DNA from 3 places in the Bacillus sp. NP247 genome. Region 3 is predicted to be linked to each of the others. Evidence: riboswitches for the same ligand, from Rfam matches in the RefSeq annotation. Region 3 holds a riboswitch; each other region holds the start of a gene.
The links. Region 3 has a riboswitch for thiamine pyrophosphate ahead of thiC (phosphomethylpyrimidine synthase ThiC). Riboswitches for the same ligand answer to the same signal wherever they lie in the genome.
Positions count from the first base shown of each region.

Region 1 (6,704 bases), 1.0 Mb from region 3:
CACCTTATTTTCCTGAAATAAATAAAGGGATTTAGGAAAAGCTATGGTATGTATTAAAAGGAGGAGATGAAAATGACACAAGTTAGAGAACTTATGAGTACTCATATCGTACATTGTACACCATTAGACAATGTATATGAGGCAGCTGTAAAAATGAAGGAAGAATCGGTTGGATTGATTCCTGTTATTGAAAATAAACAAGTTGTTGGGCTTGTTACTGATCGAGACTTAGTTGTTCGTGGGATTGCTGAAAAACATCCTGGATCTAATCAAATTACAAATGTAATGACAACAAACATTGTTTCAGTTTCTCCAGATGATTCTATTGAAAAAGCTACAGAATTAATGGCACAATATCAAATTAGACGGTTACCGGTAGTTGAGAGCGGTCAACTTGTTGGGATGCTAGCACTAGGGGATTTAGCTATAAGAGAATCAGCAGATGATCAAGCAGGCTTTGCTTTAAGTGAAATCTCGGAGCATACGGAATAAAGTAAAACTTTAATTAGCGGGAGTCTTACTGCCCGAAAAGAGCGAGATAAATTACGTATAAAAATCAGATACATTATTCTAGTATATATGGATTAAACTGATATGTTAGCATGATGTATCTGAGACATTATATAATAAGTGTAGAGTCAATATTTTTGACAGTTTTTTTAAATTTGTCATTCCTAATTTTTAATAAGAGAAAAAATGATATACTGAGAGATATAAGTATTATGATAGATTTTGAATATAACAATATTTATTATTAATGATGTAATAATGAATTAATATTTCCTATGTAGATAAAGTGAAACTTTAATTATTGGGGTCCATCCCCCAATAATTATTAGTTGAACCAATCGGGCTTTTACGGGCAGTTTTATCTCCCACCTAACTTCCTCGCATTCGCCGAATTTTGAGGTGGGAGTCTTACTGCTCGAAAATAGCGGGATAAAAAGGGAAGGGGAATTATATGAGGGATGTACAGGGCGATCCAAATTGGAATTTGGTTACAGATACATATATAGAACCAAATAATTTCGCTGAGTTATTTTCTTTACTTGTACCTTGTCATCCAAAAGGTGAAGGGAAAGAGCGAACTATATTAGTATGGAAAGAAAAAGAATTTTATAAAGAAGAAAATTTAGCGTCATTTATCGTATATGGCATGAATAGAGTAAAGAATTTACCGCAGTTTCATAAAGATGAAATTCCAACTCTAGTACGTATTCTTCGTCTATGTCAAGAGATTGGTTGGTATGAAGAGGCAAATGCTTTTATGGTAACCCAAGGGCTAGATGAATTTGTCCAAACTTCATTGGAGTATGAAACATGGGATCTTTTGACGAAAGCAGTTGCTTTAAACTATTTAATTATTAAATATCGTATTGGTGAATTAACAGCTGAGGATGTAGAAATTTGGAATCGAGTTAAATTTAACGAGAAATGTATAACAGATTGTAAACACCTATTATCTCATAAAGAAGTGTTGGAATTTACATTCTTTTATATGTGTAAGCGAGCAAAAACACTATCAAAAGAACAATTAAATAGTGATATGATGAGTCTAGCAATGTATTGTAATACTTTTGTGTATGATTTATATACACATGACTTATTACGAAAGTATCGTAAGTGTACAGATTTCCTATCATATTATGGACCTAGTCAAGCAGTTTTAGCTTGTCAAAGAGCTGTACTTTCTCAAATTTCCGATCGATTAGACCCTTTAAAGACAACTCATGTAGATGATTATTTATATGTGATGAAAGAAATGATGGAGCATATGACGATAGGGGTAATGGATCGGTATGGTCATTTTATTGGAAAGTTACTATCATATGTACCATTTTTCGAAATGATCCAAGTTCCACAGCATGCATATTATTGTGAAGAATTACTGTATATTTGTAAGGGAATTGAATACAAAGAAGAAATACTACGCAATTATATATTTATACAATTACATGATTGTTTACCATCATTCTTTAAACTATTTCTTAAAAATAAGCGTTATGCAACGATTCATGATATTCTTTTCTATTGGTGCGACGATGAACAAAGAATGAGCTTAGAGAAAAAATATAATCTTAGTTTCATTTATGAAAAATATGCTTGTGGATAAACCGTATTTTACATATTAAAAATTAATATAAATTAAAAAGGATCTCAAGTTTATGTGAGATCCTTTTTTGTTAGTAAAACAAGGAGAAAGTAACTAAGATAAGAAATAACATTCCATAAAGGAGAAATTGTGAAGTATAACTTCCTTGTATACCAAAAAAAGTATTCATTTTTTTATATAAATTCAATATATATTTCATTGGATTATCTTTGAAAGATTGGTACACAGTGTCTCCTCTTTCTAAGCTTCTTGTTCATGTTTTTGGTTATTAGGGACATTAACGTATCTAGCTAGGAATAATAAGACACCTATAAAGAATACAGGAAGTACAGTAGATAAATAAAAACCATTACTAATTATATTTGTTATAAGAGCACTCAAAAGAAAAATTGCATTATAAATATGGGCAATTTTTTGTTTTAGCCGCATTTGTAATGCTTCCATAATGATTTCTAAAGCAACAAAAGCAATAATAATAGATAAAAATACAGTGTTCGTATTATAAATGATTAAACAACAGATTAAACCTAAAAAGGCCAGGTATTCAATAAAGAGAGGTATATTGCGTGGCATATAATTTACCTAACTAAATATGGCAGTGGGTTCACTGCATTTGTTTTTTCAAAATTCCATTCCCCATTATGTAATTCAAAATGGAGATGTTGCCCGTATGAATGACCTGTGTTTCCCATATGACCTACTAATTGTCCAGTTTGTACTTGATCACCAGCTTGTACAGTGCGATCCTTCATATGAGCATAAACTGTTGTATATAATTTCCCATTTATTTGATGGGCGATGAACACGACATTGCCGTAGCTAGCCGAATAATAAGATTTCACAACTTTACCTGCAGCAGCAGCTTGAATAGAGACATTTCCTTGTGCTGCTATATCTATACCATAATGCATTTGCTCCCAGCGCATATCAAAAGTGGAGCTGATTTTCCCTTGAGTAGGGAATTTGAAAACTGCTGGAATTGATGCAGGTTGAGCTGTTTTAGCTTGTGCTTGATTTTGATTTTGCGCTACATAGTGTTTCGCTACATATCCGTATCCTGTGCCAAAACGAATTTTATACCAAGTACCTACCGTTTCTACTACTTGTACTTGTGTACCATTTTGTAATGAGCCAAGTAGAGTGCTACTTGTACTAGCGTTGCTACGTACATTTAATTTTGGTGTTGCAACAGTATAGGAAGGAGAACCTTGTACAGTTACACCTTTTACTAGAGGTGTGGATCCATTAGATACAAATGTTTTTTGTACGTATCCAATTTGACCGTTATGTAATATTTTGTACCAATCCCCTTGTTCACCTTGAATGGTAATGAATTGACCATTTGGTAATATATCTAGAATAGAAGACTCTGTATTAGGTTCAGAACGAACGTTTAATGCGTTTGCATTTACGATATATTGATTCTTTGGTTGAACATTTTTTTTGAATAGAATTGCATCTTTTTTCATATAGCCTGTTTTGTTGTTAACAGATACTTTATACCAATCTTGAGTTGTCTCAAGAATAGTAACTGGGCTATTAAATCGAATGTTATCAATTATTGCACTGTCTGCATGGTTATTTTGATGCAGTGCAACGTTGTCAATTTTTACATATCCAGTTTTTACTGTAGATAGTTGCTTAGCAGACGCTGTTTGTATATCGGATTCTCCCATAGAAGGAAGTAAAGAAGCAATTGCGATAGTAGTTGCTGTTAAAGCTGTAGCTTTCATATTCATGTAATAAAGACCTCCTCTAGTTGTATAGTTGTAATTTTATTATAGTATAAAGATATAATATATTGGTCGTATTCACATAAATGTAATATGAAATCAATAAAAATAATGTTAGAAGAGAGATTCGTATATAAATATTGTATATATCATTTGTGGGGTCGCATTTATATTTGTTTAACACATTAAGATTTAATTCGCAATTAAGAAAATTAAAACAGTTGATGATGTCTTATGGCGGTGTTATACTGACAGTGATAATTTTATAGTTTGCTAGGAGGGCTGGTGTTGCCAGCTGAGAGTAGGGCCGTAAGCCGTTGATCCTTTTTATTACCTGATCTAGATTATGCTAGCGTAGGGAAGCAATTCGGACATTAACAATGAGTCCCCGTTTCTTTGCGTATAGAAACGGGGCTTTTTTATTTGAAAATTTCATATTAACACCACTAGGGGTGCTTTTCGTGCTGAGAGAGGAATAATCCTTAACCCTTACAACACCTGATCTAGATAATACTAGCGAAGGGAAGTGGAACAACGAATAAATTATAATTTTATTTGCTGTAACCACTTCTTATATACAGAAGTGGTTTTTTTATTGAGATAAATAGATATATAGGAAGGGGAATTATTAATGAAATTTTGTGAAAGATTATTTGATACGGTGCAGCCTGTTTGGGAGAAAAGTCATAATCATCCGTTTGTAGTAGGTATGGGGGATGGTACGTTGGAAAAAGACAAATTCCAGTACTATATTATTCAAGATTATTTATATTTGTTAGATTATGCAAAGCTATATGCAATTGGGGTTGTAAAGGCAACGAATCCACAAGTTATGGCAAAATTTGCAGAGCAAATTGATGGGATTTTAAATGGTGAAATGACGATTCATAAACAATATGCAAAAAGACTTGGCATTTCTACACAAAAGATGGAATCTGCGAAACCATCTGCTAAAAATTTAGCCTATACAAATTACATGATGTCTGTATCTCAAAATGGCACACTTGCAGAATTAATATCAGCTTTACTTCCATGTATGTGGAGCTATTGGGAGATTGGAAAGCGTTTAAATGATATTCTTGGAGCAAGAGATCATGAGTTCTTTGGAGAGTGGATTCAAGGATATAGTTCTGAAGAATACGGTAAGCTTTGTATTTGGTTAATAGATTTATTAAATGAAATGGCAGTTGGAAAGTCAGAGAAAGAGCTAGACCGATTAGAGGAGATTTTCTTATATTCCAGCCGATTTGAATATTTATTCTGGGATATGGCTTATCGTAAGGAGATGTGGGGTTTTGAGGAGCAAGAACATACTACAGTTTCATAATGTTTCCTTTCATTATGATGAAAAACCAATCATCGATGAATTAAATGCTTCTATACAAGATAAAGAGTTTGTAAGTATTATCGGACCGAGTGGCTGCGGGAAAAGTACTTTATTTCGCCTTATTACAGGTTTAGAAGAGGCAAGTGCTGGACAGATAGAGCTGACAGAAACAAAGAGTCATCCTGTAGGGTATATGCCCCAAAAAGATATGCTCTTGCCGTGGAGAACGATTATTGAGAATGCGGCCCTACCGCTAGAGTGCCAAGGAGTGCAGAAGAAAGAAGCGCAAGTAAAAGCGAAAGAACTGTTACATAAATTTGGTTTACAAGGGTACGAGAAAAAATATCCGAAAGATTTATCTGGCGGTATGAGGCAACGCGTATCTTTTATCCGAACTTTATTAACGGGCGGGGAGATATTATTGTTAGATGAACCTTTTAGTGCATTGGACGCTTTAACGAAGGCATCTTTGCAAGAATGGTTGTTTGAACAATGGAAAGAGTGGGAAAAAACAATTTTATTTATCACTCATGATGTTGAAGAAGCACTGTTTCTTTCTAATCGAATTTTGGTTGTAGAAAATCAACCGATAGCAACTTTAACTGAGAGAATTGTGCCGCTTGATCGTAACCGAACAAGAAAAGATTTATATAAGCCTGAAGTGTTAGCGCTTAAAGAAGATCTTCTTAGTATGTTACAAAGGCAGGTGCTCGTATGATGGATCGCTTGAAGGAGCTATTACCTGCCCTCATATTAAGTGGAATTTTACTTGCTCTGTGGGAAGTAGGAGCAAGAATTGTAGATGAGATGTACATTTTGCCATCACCGTCTGCAATTGTAATGAAGATATGGGTGCTAAAGGATATATTATTTACGGTTCATTTACCTGCAACGTTGTACGTCGTTTTAATAGGCGTTGTTATTTCTATCGTACTGGGCGTAGGGCTAGCAATGTTAATGAATGCGAGTACATGGATGGAGAGAGCATTTTATCCGTTATTAGTAGCTTCACAAACAATCCCGATTACAGCACTTGCGCCGCTATTTGTTTTATGGTTTGGATATACCATTTGGAGCAAGGTTGTTGTTACAGTTTTAATTACGTTTTTCCCAATTGCGGTAAATACGTATGATGGACTGCGTAGTACGAAGAAAGAATGGGAGGAGCTCTTAGTTACGTATGGTGCAACGAAAAAGGATATTTTTCTAAAGCTAAAATTGCCATCTGCTCTTCCTTACTTTTTCTCAGCGTTAAAAATTGCAGTTCCGCTTAGTGTAATAGGGGCAGCAATTGGAGAATGGCTCGGTGCACAAGCTGGGCTTGGATATTTCAGTAAAAGAATGATGACGCAGTTAGACGGAGCTGGTGTATTTGCACCCATTGTATTGTTATCATTATTAGCTATTTTCTTCGTCATACTTATTTCTATATTAGAAAAGAAATTTATTAGTTGGAGGAAACATTCATGAAATTATTAAAACGCATCTTTGTGTTTACATTATTAGTTGCAATGATTGCAGGATGTTCGAG
Region 1 covers NZ_CP076653.1:3,419,542-3,426,245, forward strand. Annotated here, with positions in the region: gene KPL75_RS17860 (CBS domain-containing protein) at 73-492, shown strand; gene KPL75_RS17865 (DUF3965 domain-containing protein) at 962-2,113, shown strand; gene KPL75_RS17870 (hypothetical protein) at 2,354-2,686, opposite strand; gene KPL75_RS17875 (SH3 domain-containing protein) at 2,692-3,852, opposite strand; TPP riboswitch at 4,112-4,224, shown strand; TPP riboswitch at 4,285-4,388, shown strand; gene tenA (thiaminase II) at 4,478-5,173, shown strand; gene KPL75_RS17885 (ABC transporter ATP-binding protein) at 5,142-5,891, shown strand; gene KPL75_RS17890 (ABC transporter permease) at 5,891-6,643, shown strand; gene KPL75_RS17895 (ABC transporter substrate-binding protein) at 6,640-6,704, shown strand, end outside.
Region 1: another riboswitch for thiamine pyrophosphate. It lies ahead of tenA (thiaminase II); the one in region 3 lies ahead of thiC (phosphomethylpyrimidine synthase ThiC).

Region 2 (6,704 bases), 700 kb from region 3:
TACTTTCATAAGCAGATTCCGCTAAACTAATCGCAGAAATAACAGAGACACCATCCGCACCGGCTTCTATAACCGAAGCGGTATTTTCAATCGTAATCCCACCGATACCAACAATCGGCATCATAATTCCTTGTTCTCTAAAGTGGGTTAAACCTTTCGTTCCTTGAACTGCTTTCGTATCTTTTTTCGTACTCGTTGGGAAAATAGGGCCAACACCTAAATAATCAGCTCCGTTTTCAATTGCCCAGCGTGCTTCTTCAATTGTATGGGCAGATACACCAATAATTTTATCTCCCATCTTTTCACGAACAGATATAATTCCTTCATCATCTTGTCCAACATGAACACCATCTGCATCTAACTCGAGGGCTAGTTCCACATCATCATTTACGATGAATGGTACACCGTACTCCTTGCAAAGCGCTTGTAGTTCTTTCGCAAAATCAATACGTTTCTCTCCCGTTAAAGCCCCTTCTCCCTTTTCACGAAATTGAAAAATTGTTATACCGCCTTCAAGTGCATCTCTCAATACTTGTAGTGGCTCCTTCGTACAATTGTTACTTCCCATAATAAAATATACCGATAATAATCTAGACATTTCAGCCTTTGTAATACGCGACATCTAGTTCCCCTCCTTACTATATAACCTCAATCTTTCCATACTTCTTAATATCATCTGAAGTTGTATTCGCTAACTGATTTAAAAATTCAATTTGGAAACTTCCTGGTCCATTCTTTACTGTTTTCGAAGCCGCTATTTCTGCTGCTACTCCATAGAATATTAATGCAGCCACTGTTGCCTTTACATAATCCTTTTCTACTGCTACAAATGCTCCTATTACAGAAGTTAGTAAACAACCTGTTCCAGTAACTTTCGTTAAAATAGGATGGCCATTTCGAATAAGAATAGTTCGCTCTCCGTCTGTAACAACGTCTTCTTCTCCAGTAATTACCGCAACTGTATTTAATTCATCCGCTGCCTGTTTTGCAATATTTACAACATTACCATTTCCAGTACCAGCGTCTACACCTTTAATTTCCCATTTTTCATTAATAACATTAGCAATTTCAGCTGCATTTCCGCGGATAACTGCTAAATCGATTTCAGCTGGAATATGTCTCGCAACTTCTGTTCGATAAGAAGTTGCCCCTGCCCCAACCGGATCAAATAATACTGGTACACCATTTGTATTTGCCGATTTTCCAGCAAGTAACATCGCTTCTACCTCTTCAGAACGAAGTGTACCCATATTTAATACAAGAGCTCCAGCAATGCTAGCCATTTCTGCTACTTCTTCTTTTGCATACGCCATTACAGGCGATGCCCCTAATGCTAATAAACCGTTTGCTGTAAAATTTGTTACAACAACATTTGTAATATTATGAACGAGCGGATTAGACTCTCTTACCAAATCCGCTACTTTACTAATTTCTTTCATATTCATTCTTTTCATCTCCTAACTATAGTGATGGGAGATACACAAAAAGGCACTTTGCGCGTACGCAAAGTGCCTGAACATGTGCTTTTACACTCTCCCTACGCTGGCATTATCCAACAGGTTCAAATGGTCAATGACGGACTAGTAGTCATACTCTCAGTTTGCATCCACAAACTCCCATGTGTTTATTATTCATCTACTTCAAAGTCTACTCTTATTCTAGTAAAATAACAAGTTCTTTCCTCATTATAGAATAATAGAGATCATAACTCTCCTGGTTCAACCATTCTTTGCCTTTATATAAGTAAAACTCTCACACGTATATTTCATCACAAATAACTCAAACCGTCAGCAAAACTGAATAGAACAAAGATGTATGCTATATTTAACGTATGGAAATTTGAAAGGATGTTTTTAAATATGGCAAAAAGTATTGTAATTGCTGAAAAACCTTCTGTTGCACGTGATATCGCACGTGTACTGAAATGTGATAAAAAAGGAAACGGCTATCTTGAAGGTAGTAAATATATTGTTACTTGGGCTTTAGGCCATCTCGTTACATTAGCTGATCCAGAAAGCTATGATGTGAAATATAAAAAGTGGGATTTAGAAGATTTACCAATGCTACCTGAGCGTTTAAAACTAACAGTTATTAAACAAACAGGGAAACAGTTTAACGCTGTGAAAAGTCAGCTTATTAGAAAAGATGTAAATGAAATCATTATAGCTACTGACGCCGGTCGTGAGGGAGAGTTGGTCGCACGCTGGATTATCGATAAAGTTAAAATGCAGAAACCGATTAAACGTCTATGGATTTCATCTGTTACCGATAAAGCAATTAAAGATGGCTTCGCAAATTTAAAACCAGGAAAAGCATATGAAAATCTATATGCTTCGGCTGTCGCACGTTCAGAGGCTGACTGGTATATCGGGCTTAATGCGACTCGAGCATTAACTACTCGCTTTAATGCCCAACTAAATTGTGGTCGTGTTCAAACACCTACTGTAGCCATGATTGCAAGCCGTGAAGATGAAATCAAACATTTCAAAGCTCAAACTTTCTATGGTATCGAAGCTCAAACAGCTGAGAGATTAAAGCTAACTTGGCAAGATACAAAAGGAAATAGCCGTAGCTTTAATAAAGAAAAAACTGATGCAATCGTGAACAAAATTAGTAAGCAAAATGCTACTGTTGTAGACATTGATAAAAAACAAAAGAAATCGTTCGCTCCTGGTCTTTACGATTTAACTGAGCTACAACGTGATGCGAATAAAATATTTGGTTACTCTGCGAAAGAAACATTAAACATTATGCAAAAATTATATGAACAGCATAAAGTTTTAACGTACCCTCGTACAGATTCACGCTATATTTCATCTGATATTGTCGGAACACTTCCAGAGCGTCTGAAGGCTTGCGGAGTTGGAGAATACCGTCCTTTAGCACATAAAGTATTGCAGAAACCTGTAAAATCTAATAAATCATTTGTTGATGATAGTAAAGTAAGTGATCATCACGCAATTATTCCAACAGAGAGCTATGTAAACTTCTCAGCTTTCACAGATAAAGAGCGTAAAATTTATGACTTAGTTGTAAAACGTTTCTTAGCTGTTTTATTCCCGGTCTTTGAATATGAACAACTAACATTGCGCACGAAAATTGGTGACGAAACGTTCATCGCACGAGGAAAAACGATTTTACATGCTGGTTGGAAAGAGGTTTATGAAAATCGATTTGAAGATGATGATGCAATCGATGATGTAAAAGAACAAATCTTACCTCGCATCGAAAAAGGCGATACATTAAACATAAAACTAATTGTCCAAACATCAGGTCAAACGAAAGCACCTGCACGCTTTAATGAAGCAACATTACTTTCAGCGATGGAAAACCCAACAAAATACATGGATACGCAAAACAAACAACTTGCTGACACGTTAAAGTCAACTGGTGGATTAGGTACTGTAGCAACGCGTGCTGATATTATCGACAAGTTATTCAATTCGTTCTTACTTGAAAAACGTGGTAAAGATATTCATATTACTTCAAAAGGCCGTCAGTTACTTGATTTAGTGCCAGAAGAACTGAAATCTCCTACACTAACTGGTGAATGGGAGCAAAAGTTAGAAGCTATCGCTAAAGGAAAATTAAAGAAAGAAGTATTCATTTCAGAAATGAAGAACTATACGAAAGAAATTGTTGCTGAAATTAAATCGAGTGATAAAAAATATAAACATGACAACATTTCAACGAAGTCTTGTCCAGACTGCGGTAAACCGATGTTAGAAGTAAACGGCAAAAAAGGTAAAATGCTCGTTTGCCAAGACCGTGAGTGTGGTCATCGTAAAAATGTATCTCGTACAACAAACGCTCGTTGTCCGCAATGTAAGAAGAAACTAGAACTACGTGGTGAAGGAGCAGGCCAAATTTTCGCATGTAAATGTGGCTATCGTGAGAAACTTTCTACATTCCAAGAGAGACGTAAAAAAGAATCCGGCAGCAAAGCTGATAAACGTGACGTCCAAAAATATATGAAACAACAGAACAAAGAAGAAGAACCATTAAACAATCCATTCGCAGAAGCATTAAAGAAATTAAAATTTGATTAAACAAAAAGGTTCCTACCACTATCGGTAGGAACCTTTTATTTTTAATGAATAATTTTACTTCCTTTTGCGTTCTCAACAAACTTTTCACTTGATTTGTTAATTGGTGTTTTCAGTAATAATGCAGCCACAACCATGATTACTACGAAAGCACTTAACACAAGTAAATCTCTAGTTACTATATCCCAAAGCATTCCACCTACTGTTTCACGAATTGCACTAATAGCATATGTGAATGGCAAGAACGGATAAATCGCTTGGAAGAATGGTGGTGTCATTTGAATTGGGAACGTACCGCCCGATCCTGCTACTTGTAGTACAAGTAAAATGATCGCCATCGATTTCCCAACGTTTCCGAAAATAGAAACGAGTGAGTACACGATACAAACAAATACTCCCCCAATAAATAAACTAAATAACACAAACCAGAATTTATCGACTACGTACGTACCGAGTAAGAATATATCACCCATCGATACGATAAACGCCTGTGAAAGACCTATCGTTAAGAATGTTAATAAACGTCCGAAGTAAACTTCATGGCTCTTATAATTCGCGCCCTCTTCGTGTACTTCTACCGTTAATAATGAAACCATTAATAATGCGCCTACCCACAATGCAAGCACTGTATAGAATGGTGACATTGCTGAACCATAGTTCGGCATTGCAAATAATTTATTCTCTTTTAAATTTACTGGATTCGCGAAGTAATCACTTTGCTTTTCAACATCATTCTTTAATAAGCGTATGATGTCTTTTATATCCTCTTCAGATTCAAAATCACGAATTTTATCTGCTAATTCTTTAATCTTTTTCTCAGTAGCTGGCATTTCAGCTTTAATATCTGCAATTTTCTTTTGACCATCTACTAAGCCTTTTGATGAGTCTTCAAGTAATTTTTTCACATCTGGAAGCTTCTTATCTGCCTCACCTAAAATTTGAGATGTATTTTTAGACATCTCTTTTGTACGAGCGATTGCTGTATTGAAGCCAGGTACAATTTCTGCATCATACGTCGATAATACATCTGTTAATTGAGCTGACCCACCTTTCGCAGCGTTGTTAATACTTTCAATTACATCTTTTGTAGGTTTCTGTCCATTGTTAAGAAGTGTAATCCCCTTATTCGTTGCCTCTACACCTTTTTGTAAACTACTTTTCGCTTTATTTAACTTTGTAATTCCATTATTAAGGTTTTTATCACTATTCACATCTGCTAAAACCTTATTTGTACTTTCTAGAACCGGAATCATATCGTCAATTAAACCAATGCCAGATTGGAATTGACCATTTAAGCTATTTAAAGCTACTTTTGTTGAATCTAAACCGTTAACACCTTTATTTTGTATATCTTCTTTTGCTTTTTGTAAATCTGCTTTAGCACCTTCAAGGCCATTTTTCGCTTTATCGTAATCTGCTTTTGCATTATCATATGCTGCATTTGCATCAACTTTCGCTTGATCTACTGTGCTAACTGCTTTTTGATAATCTGCTACAAATGTTTCATTGTAATCTTTTTCCGCTTGATCAATCAATGCATTTGCTGCATCTAATTTTTGATTCGCTACATCTGTTACATCTTTCTTTACTTCTTGTCCTGTACCGATAACATTTACAATATCTTTAATACCATTGTTTGAATTTTCCATACCTTTTTTAACATTAGTTAAGTGATCCACTCGCCCTTTGAAAAAGCTATTTCCAAAATCAGTCGTCGCTGACTTTTGAAGTTCAGTAAAGAAATTAATAAGATATGAAATACCATCTGTACCAGTTTGCAATCGATCTGATACCGCATTTAAATCTTTCTTTGCTTGTTCTGGATCAAACTGACCATTTTGCAATCCATTTAAAACACTTTTCCCATAAGCTGTTCCTGCACGGGATGAACTTAAAACATTATTGACTGTTTGATTAATATTTTGAGCTATATTTTTATAACCATCACTATTCAACTTAGAAAGGTCCGGTCTCGCTGGGAATTCAGGCAATCCATTCATTCCAGACAAATCAGGAATAGCTAAATCCACACCCGGATTCATTAAAAAGTCAGTAAATGCAGCTGCACTATCCATAACACCTTTTGCTGCTACTAAATCATTTCTTATCGTTCCTGGAGCATTTTTCAACGTTTGATCTTGATTCGCAAAGAACTTATCTAAATTCCCTAACGCTTCCTGCCCATCATTAATAACACTCTCTACAACTGGCAACTCTTTCTGCGCTACTTTCACAACATCTTCTGCCCGAGTCGCATCATCTAATGCCTTATCCACAAGTGTATTCATTTCTGGGAACTGTGCTTCTAACTTAAATACAAGATCCTTGACCTTCTCAATACTTGGTAAGTTAGTTTCTAAATCGATTCCAAGGTCATTGAAGATTTTAAAAATCTCACCGTTTGCTGTTTTAACAAAGTTTTTACTAACCTCTTCTGTAAGACCCGATGCACCTTTAGCTGTAATCTTCGGTGCAATGGCATTCACCTTTTCATTTACATAGTAATCAAGTTCTGGTTTCTGTGGATTTTCATTCAAGACTGTTGCAATCTTTTCAGAAAAATCTTTTGGAATAGTAATACTTGCGGAATAATCTCCACGCTCTACTCCATAAATTGCTTGCTTTTCATCAACAAACTTCCACCCGAAATTTTTGTCC
Region 2 covers NZ_CP076653.1:3,086,987-3,093,690, reverse strand. Annotated here, with positions in the region: gene thiE (thiamine phosphate synthase) at 1-622, opposite strand, end outside; gene thiM (hydroxyethylthiazole kinase) at 639-1,445, opposite strand; TPP riboswitch at 1,518-1,630, opposite strand; gene topB (DNA topoisomerase III) at 1,860-4,049, shown strand; gene KPL75_RS16230 (YhgE/Pip domain-containing protein) at 4,091-6,704, opposite strand, start outside.
Region 2: another riboswitch for thiamine pyrophosphate. It lies ahead of thiM (hydroxyethylthiazole kinase); the one in region 3 lies ahead of thiC (phosphomethylpyrimidine synthase ThiC).

Region 3 (6,704 bases):
AACACTATAACATTTTACATTTTTTGTATGTGATTTGTCACTACCAGAGAAAACTTTAACATTCGTTTATATGCTCGTCAACTATAAAATATAACAAAAATAGAAAAGAATGTTAAAGGGAATTGAAAGTTTTTTGGTTGAGAAATATGGAATAGAAATCTTTAAGTGGTTGTCTAGAAAACTATTATATGAAGGAAAATACGAAAAAATTAACGAACACTTGTTCTTTTTAGTTTTGTTTGTTACAATGAAATTTCATTGATAGATTATGTGTAATTTTGATGAACTTTTACTGATAACATAACATATTGTAGCTTATTTCTTTTGAAAATAGGGAGGCTTTTGAATGAAACAAAAATTTTCAGTTGAAGCGTTTTGGAAGAAAATAAAACATGTTGCGAAGCAGGCAGGGCAGTCGGTAATCTATGCGAGTTTATTGTTGTTTTACGTTTTGCAAAGACCGGATGTTCCAAAACGAGTGAAAATTATTGTCATCGGAGCACTTGCTTATTTTATTGCACCGATTGATGCAATCCCAGATTTTATTGCTGGAGTTGGTTATACGGATGATTTAGGTGCGTTAATGGCCGCACTATTACAAGCATCGATATACGTAAATGAAGAAGTGAAAGATAAGGCACGAGTGAAGTTGGCAGAATGGTTTGATTCGGATATAGACACATCATTTATCGATCAAAAATTAGATCAATAGGTGAGACCTGTCATAGGATGACAGGGCGAACGTAAGCGAGGAAGTGCATTATGCCATCAGGAAGAACGCATACGAAAATAAACTTAATATCCCTTCCGGTTGTTTTGTTTATGCTCTTTTCGTATGGATTAACAAATTTTGATTTTTTATTAACTTTTGCAATTGGCTTTTTAGTAGGTACTTCATTTTTAACACCGGATTTAGATACGTACAGTAATGCGTATAATAAATGGGGATTCCTCCGCATTTTTTGGTATCCATATAGGAGCGTAATGCCCCATCGTTCCTTCTTCACACATACGATTATAATTGGTGATATTATTCGTATTGCATACATGTTAATCGTATTTTCTCCGTTTTTATTCCTATTAAATATAATAGCATTCGACGGAAATTTAATAGAAATTGCGAAGGAACACGAGGTTGAAATTGTAACGTTTGTAATGGGGATTGTTGTGGCGAGTACGCTCCACATTATAGCGGATAAAGCGAATACGCGCCGAAAGAAAATGATGAGAAAAAAGAAGAAACGCAGAAGATAAAGAGAAGGCTCTTACTGTCTGTACATAGTGGGAAAAGGACACTTGCAATTTGCAAGTGTCCTTTTTTAATCAAACGTTTGTTTAAAGGAAGATTAAGCTTTCAGTACTTTAATACCTTTTACGATATTCCAAATGAAGTAGTATAAGCTAATGATTCCGCAAATACATAAGACAATCATTGCTCCAATTCCAAGTGTTACATCTGGTTGATCAGATCCGATGCCCATAATTCCTAAAATAACTAATCCAATAAATGAAGCGATGCTTGGAATGATATGTGTCCATAGAGCACGTTTTGCATGTGGTTTCGTTTCAGAATCGCCCACAATCCACACGATAATAGGGAATAAGATAGGCGCAAATAATACACTAAAGTATGATAAAGCTGCTAATATTTTGTTTCCGTTCATATATATCACCTCATAAATAATTTCCGTTGTTATACTTTTATTATGTAGTAAATTTGGCAAGCTTCCTATCGATTAACATTACAAGAACGTGACGTTTTTGTAAGATTTTTTATTTAAATGATATAATTTTCAAAAAAATCTTTTTAAATGAAAATTGTTGTGATAAAATTAGTGAAAACGTTTTCTTGAGCGTTTTTTTATTTTAGACTTAAAGGTATGATGACCTGATAGTCTATTGATAAGGTTATTCTATTTAAAAGGGGATTCTTTAGGGGGAGAGAACAATGAACACATGGACACAAGTTTACGATCCGTTCGGTAACATTTGGATTTCGGCAGCAGTCGCACTTATTCCAATCATCTTTTTTTTCTTAGCTTTAGCAGTTTTCCGCATGAAGGGGTATGTGGCAGGATTTATTACAGTTGTATTAACGATCTTGGTGGCGTTATTTGCGTATAAAATGCCATTCACAATGGCAATGGCAGCGACCGGATACGGTTTCTTATACGGATTATGGCCAATTGCGTGGATTATCATTATGTCAGTATTTTTATATAAAATTTCTGTGAAAACAGGTCAATTTGATGTCATTCGTGCATCTGTATTATCCATTACGAATGACCATCGTTTACTCGTTATTTTAATCGGATTTTCATTTGGAGCATTTTTGGAAGGGGCAGCAGGATTTGGTGCACCAGTAGCGATTACAGCAGCGCTTCTTGCAGGTCTTGGGCTGAACCCTTTATATGCAGCAGGCCTTTGTTTAATCGCAAATACTGCACCAGTAGCGTTCGGAGCGATGGGGATACCGATTACAGTTGCTGGACAAGTAACAGGCATTGATCCACATAAAATTGGACAAATGGCTGGGCATCAATTACCGTTCTTATCTTTATTTGTTCCGTTCTTTATCGTATTTTTAATGGATGGTTTTAAAGGAGTAAGACAAACGTGGCCTGCTTTATTTGTAGCGGGTAGTTCATTTGCAATTACACAGTTTATTACAGCGACGTTTTTAGGACCGGAACTTCCTGATATTACGTCAGCACTTGTAAGTTTAGTAAGTTTATCGCTATTCTTAAAAGTTTGGCAGCCGAAAGAAATTTATCAGTCTAAAGAAGCGAATAGTGAAGTAGCAGCAACGACGGCGACATCTATGCCGAAACTAACGGTAGGAAAAGTAGTAAAAGCATGGTCTCCGTTCATTATTTTAACTGTGATGGTAGTCATTTGGAGCCAAAGTTTCTTTAAAGCATTATTCGCTCCAGGTGGTACTTTAGAAAGTCTTGTATTTAAATTTGAAGTTCCAGGCTTGCACAATTTAGTAATGAAAGCAGAGCCAATTGTAAATAAACCAACACCTTATGAAGCAATCTTGAAATTAGATATTTTATCAGCGACTGGAACAGCAATTTTAATTGCTTGTATCATTTCAATTTTTATTTTGAAAATGAGTGCAAAAGATGCAGTAGCAACATTTAAAGAAACGTTAAACGAACTAAAGATGCCAATTCTATCTATTGGATTCGTATTAGGATTCGCATTTATCGCAAACTATTCTGGTTTATCTTCTACATTAGCGTTAGCACTTGCAGGAACTGGCGGACTATTCCCGTTCTTCTCACCATTCTTAGGTTGGATTGGGGTATTCTTAACAGGGTCAGATACGTCAGCGAACGCACTGTTCTCGAATTTACAAGCAATTACAGCGCAGCAAGTCGGTGTATCTGAAGTGCTTCTCGTTGCCGCAAATACAACGGGCGGTGTAACAGGTAAAATGATTTCTCCGCAATCGATTGCGATTGCTTGTGCGGCAGTTGGACTTGCTGGGAAAGAGTCAGATTTGTTCCGCTTTACATTGAAGCATAGTTTATTTTTCGTTACTATTGTTGGGATTATGACGTATGTGCAGGCTTATTATTTAACGTGGATGATCCCGTAAACAAAAAAGAAATAACCTTTGTATTTTTCAGATTATCGTGTATAATGGGAAAGTATTGAAAATTAAATCAGTGATAAACTAGGGGTGCCTAACGTATGCGTAGGCTGAGAGAGAAGCGTGTGAACTTCTTAACCCTTTGGACCTGATCTGGCTCGTACCAGCGTAGGGAAGTTAACGGCTTTACATAATTATGTCTTTATGAGCCAGGTCCTTATTTTTTTATGGACCTGGCTCTTTTTATTTTGGCATACGCTGGCCATATCTCGTCCTTGTCACGAACAGGGGGCAATAAAGGTTATGAAACAGTCTGTTTCTGCTGAGCAAATTGAATTGAAATCGAGTTTACCAGGAAGTAAGAAAGTGTATGTGGATGGGCCACGCGCGGGTATGAAAGTGCCGATGCGCGAGATTGAACAAAGCGATACGAATGGTGTTCAAAATCTGCCAATCCGTGTGTATGATACGAGTGGACCTTATACAGATCCAGAGTATAAAGTGGAGCTGGAAAAGGGGATTCCGACACCGCGCCATTCTTGGACCATGGGGCGTGGTGATGTAGAAGCATACGAAGGGCGCGAAGTAAAACCAGAGGATGACGGTGTGAAAGTGGCTTCGAAACATACACCTGTTTTCCCGCAAATGGATCGTAAGCCGCTTAGAGCGAAGCAAGGTGCAAATGTCACGCAAATGCATTATGCGCGTAATGGCATTATTACGTCTGAGATGGAATATGTTGCGATTCGTGAAGGGGTAGAGCCTGAATTTGTTCGTAAGGAGATTGCAGAAGGTCGTGCGATTTTGCCAGCGAACATTAACCATCCTGAAGCGGAACCGATGATAATTGGACGTAATTTTCACGTAAAGGTAAATGCAAATATCGGAAACTCTGCTGTATCGTCTTCTATTGCAGAAGAAGTAGAGAAGATGACGTGGGCGACTCGCTGGGGTGCAGATACGATTATGGATTTATCTACAGGTAAAAACATTCATACAACACGTGAGTGGATTATTCGTAATGCCCCGGTACCAGTTGGAACTGTGCCAATTTATCAAGCGCTTGAAAAAGTAAACGGAATTGCAGAGGATTTAACGTGGGAAGTGTACCGCGATACGTTAATTGAGCAGGCGGAGCAAGGCGTTGATTACTTCACGATTCACGCTGGTGTATTACTTCGTTACATTCCAATTACTGCAAAGCGTATGACAGGTATTGTTTCTCGCGGTGGTTCGATTATGGCGCAGTGGTGTTTATTCCATCATAAAGAAAACTTCCTATATACTCACTTTGAAGAGATTTGTGAAATTATGAAGCAGTACGATGTTTCGTTCTCTCTTGGAGATGGATTACGTCCAGGTTCTATTGCAGATGCAAATGACGAAGCGCAGTTTTCTGAGCTTGAAACACTTGGTGAATTGACGAAAATCGCTTGGAAACATGATGTGCAAGTTATGATTGAAGGACCTGGGCATGTACCGATGCATTTAATTAAAGAAAATATGGAGAAAGAACTTGATATTTGTCAGGGCGCGCCGTTCTATACACTTGGGCCGTTAACGACAGATATTGCACCAGGTTATGACCATATCACATCAGCGATTGGTGCTGCGATGATTGGCTGGTTTGGAACGGCGATGCTTTGTTATGTAACACCGAAAGAACATTTAGGTTTACCAAATAAAGATGATGTTCGCGAAGGGGTTATTACGTACAAAATCGCTGCGCATGCAGCCGATCTTGCGAAAGGGCATAAAACGGCTCATCAGCGTGATGATGCACTTTCAAAAGCACGATTTGAATTCCGTTGGCGCGACCAATTTAATTTATCTTTAGATCCTGAACGCGCGATGGAGTATCATGATGAAACGTTGCCAGCAGAAGGGGCGAAAACAGCGCATTTCTGTTCAATGTGTGGACCGAAGTTTTGTAGTATGAGAATTTCGCATGATATTCGTGAATATGCGAAAGAAAATGATTTAGAAACGACGGAAGCAATTGAAAAAGGAATGAAAGAGAAAGCGGTAGAATTCAAAGAAACTGGTAGTCACTTATATCAATAACACGTTACACCTCTTTACTTGATTGATCACACTGTACCTAACTTAAATATAGAAGAAGCCCCCTTTGCTAAGACGATAGCAAAGGGGGCTTCTGTTGTCTATAAGGCGAAGAATAATTGTACCCAGTAGTATAAGAGGAATAATGTGACGACTGTTGTGAGTGGGATTACGATGAGAGATACGCTTAAATAATCTTTCCATTTCACTTTAATTTTGTTTTGTCTCAGTATATACATCCAAATGAGGGAAGCTAGCGTACCAATTGGTAATAATAGTGAACCGATGTCACTACCAATAATGTTTGCGAGATAGATAGTTTTTAATGTGACTGGATCTAGTCCCATTTCTGTTAATGTGATTGTACCAATCATAAGTGCAGGGTGGTTATTGAAGACGTTAGAGAGGAGGGAAACGAGTCCGCCCATTGCAAAGCTGGCATAGAGCAGATGCTGACTTACAACTGGTTCGAGCCAATGGACAAGCGCCGCTGTTAATCCTGCGTTATGAAGCCCGTAAATAATTACGTACATAGAGAAGGCGAAAATTAAAATATGCCACGGTGTTTTTTTCAAAATATCGACTGGGTTTGTTCGTAAGTAGTACCATCTCCAAATGAGAAGAACGAGTGAACCAAGTACAGCAACAATTTCGATTGGAATCGATAAAAAGGATGCAACGAATAGAAGACAGCGCATAAGGAAGACGAAGCCTAATACTTTTAACATGAATTTTGTACGTTTTTGTTTTGTATCAACAGAATTTTTTCCTTTTAACGGATGGAAGTTTTTCGTGAAGAAAATTTCTTCAATATCATATGAAGAAACCGGTAATTTCTCTGGAAGTTTTTTCTTTAAAACTGTATACATGAGCCATGACATAAACAGTAGTCCTAGTGTTGCAGGTACAAACATCATAGCAGTATGCATATAAAGAGTCATATGAACAATATTTAATGCGATTAAGTTTACGATATTACTTACACCAATTGGTGCACTAGATGCAGTGGCGATTAAAGCACCGCTTAATAAATAAGGGATTT
Region 3 covers NZ_CP076653.1:2,385,325-2,392,028, reverse strand. Annotated here, with positions in the region: gene KPL75_RS12705 (YkvA family protein) at 347-712, shown strand; gene KPL75_RS12700 (metal-binding protein) at 763-1,254, shown strand; gene KPL75_RS12695 (magnetosome magnetite crystal formation protein family) at 1,347-1,664, opposite strand; gene lldP (L-lactate permease) at 1,949-3,607, shown strand; TPP riboswitch at 3,678-3,793, shown strand; gene thiC (phosphomethylpyrimidine synthase ThiC) at 3,905-5,665, shown strand; gene KPL75_RS12680 (arsenic transporter) at 5,764-6,704, opposite strand, start outside.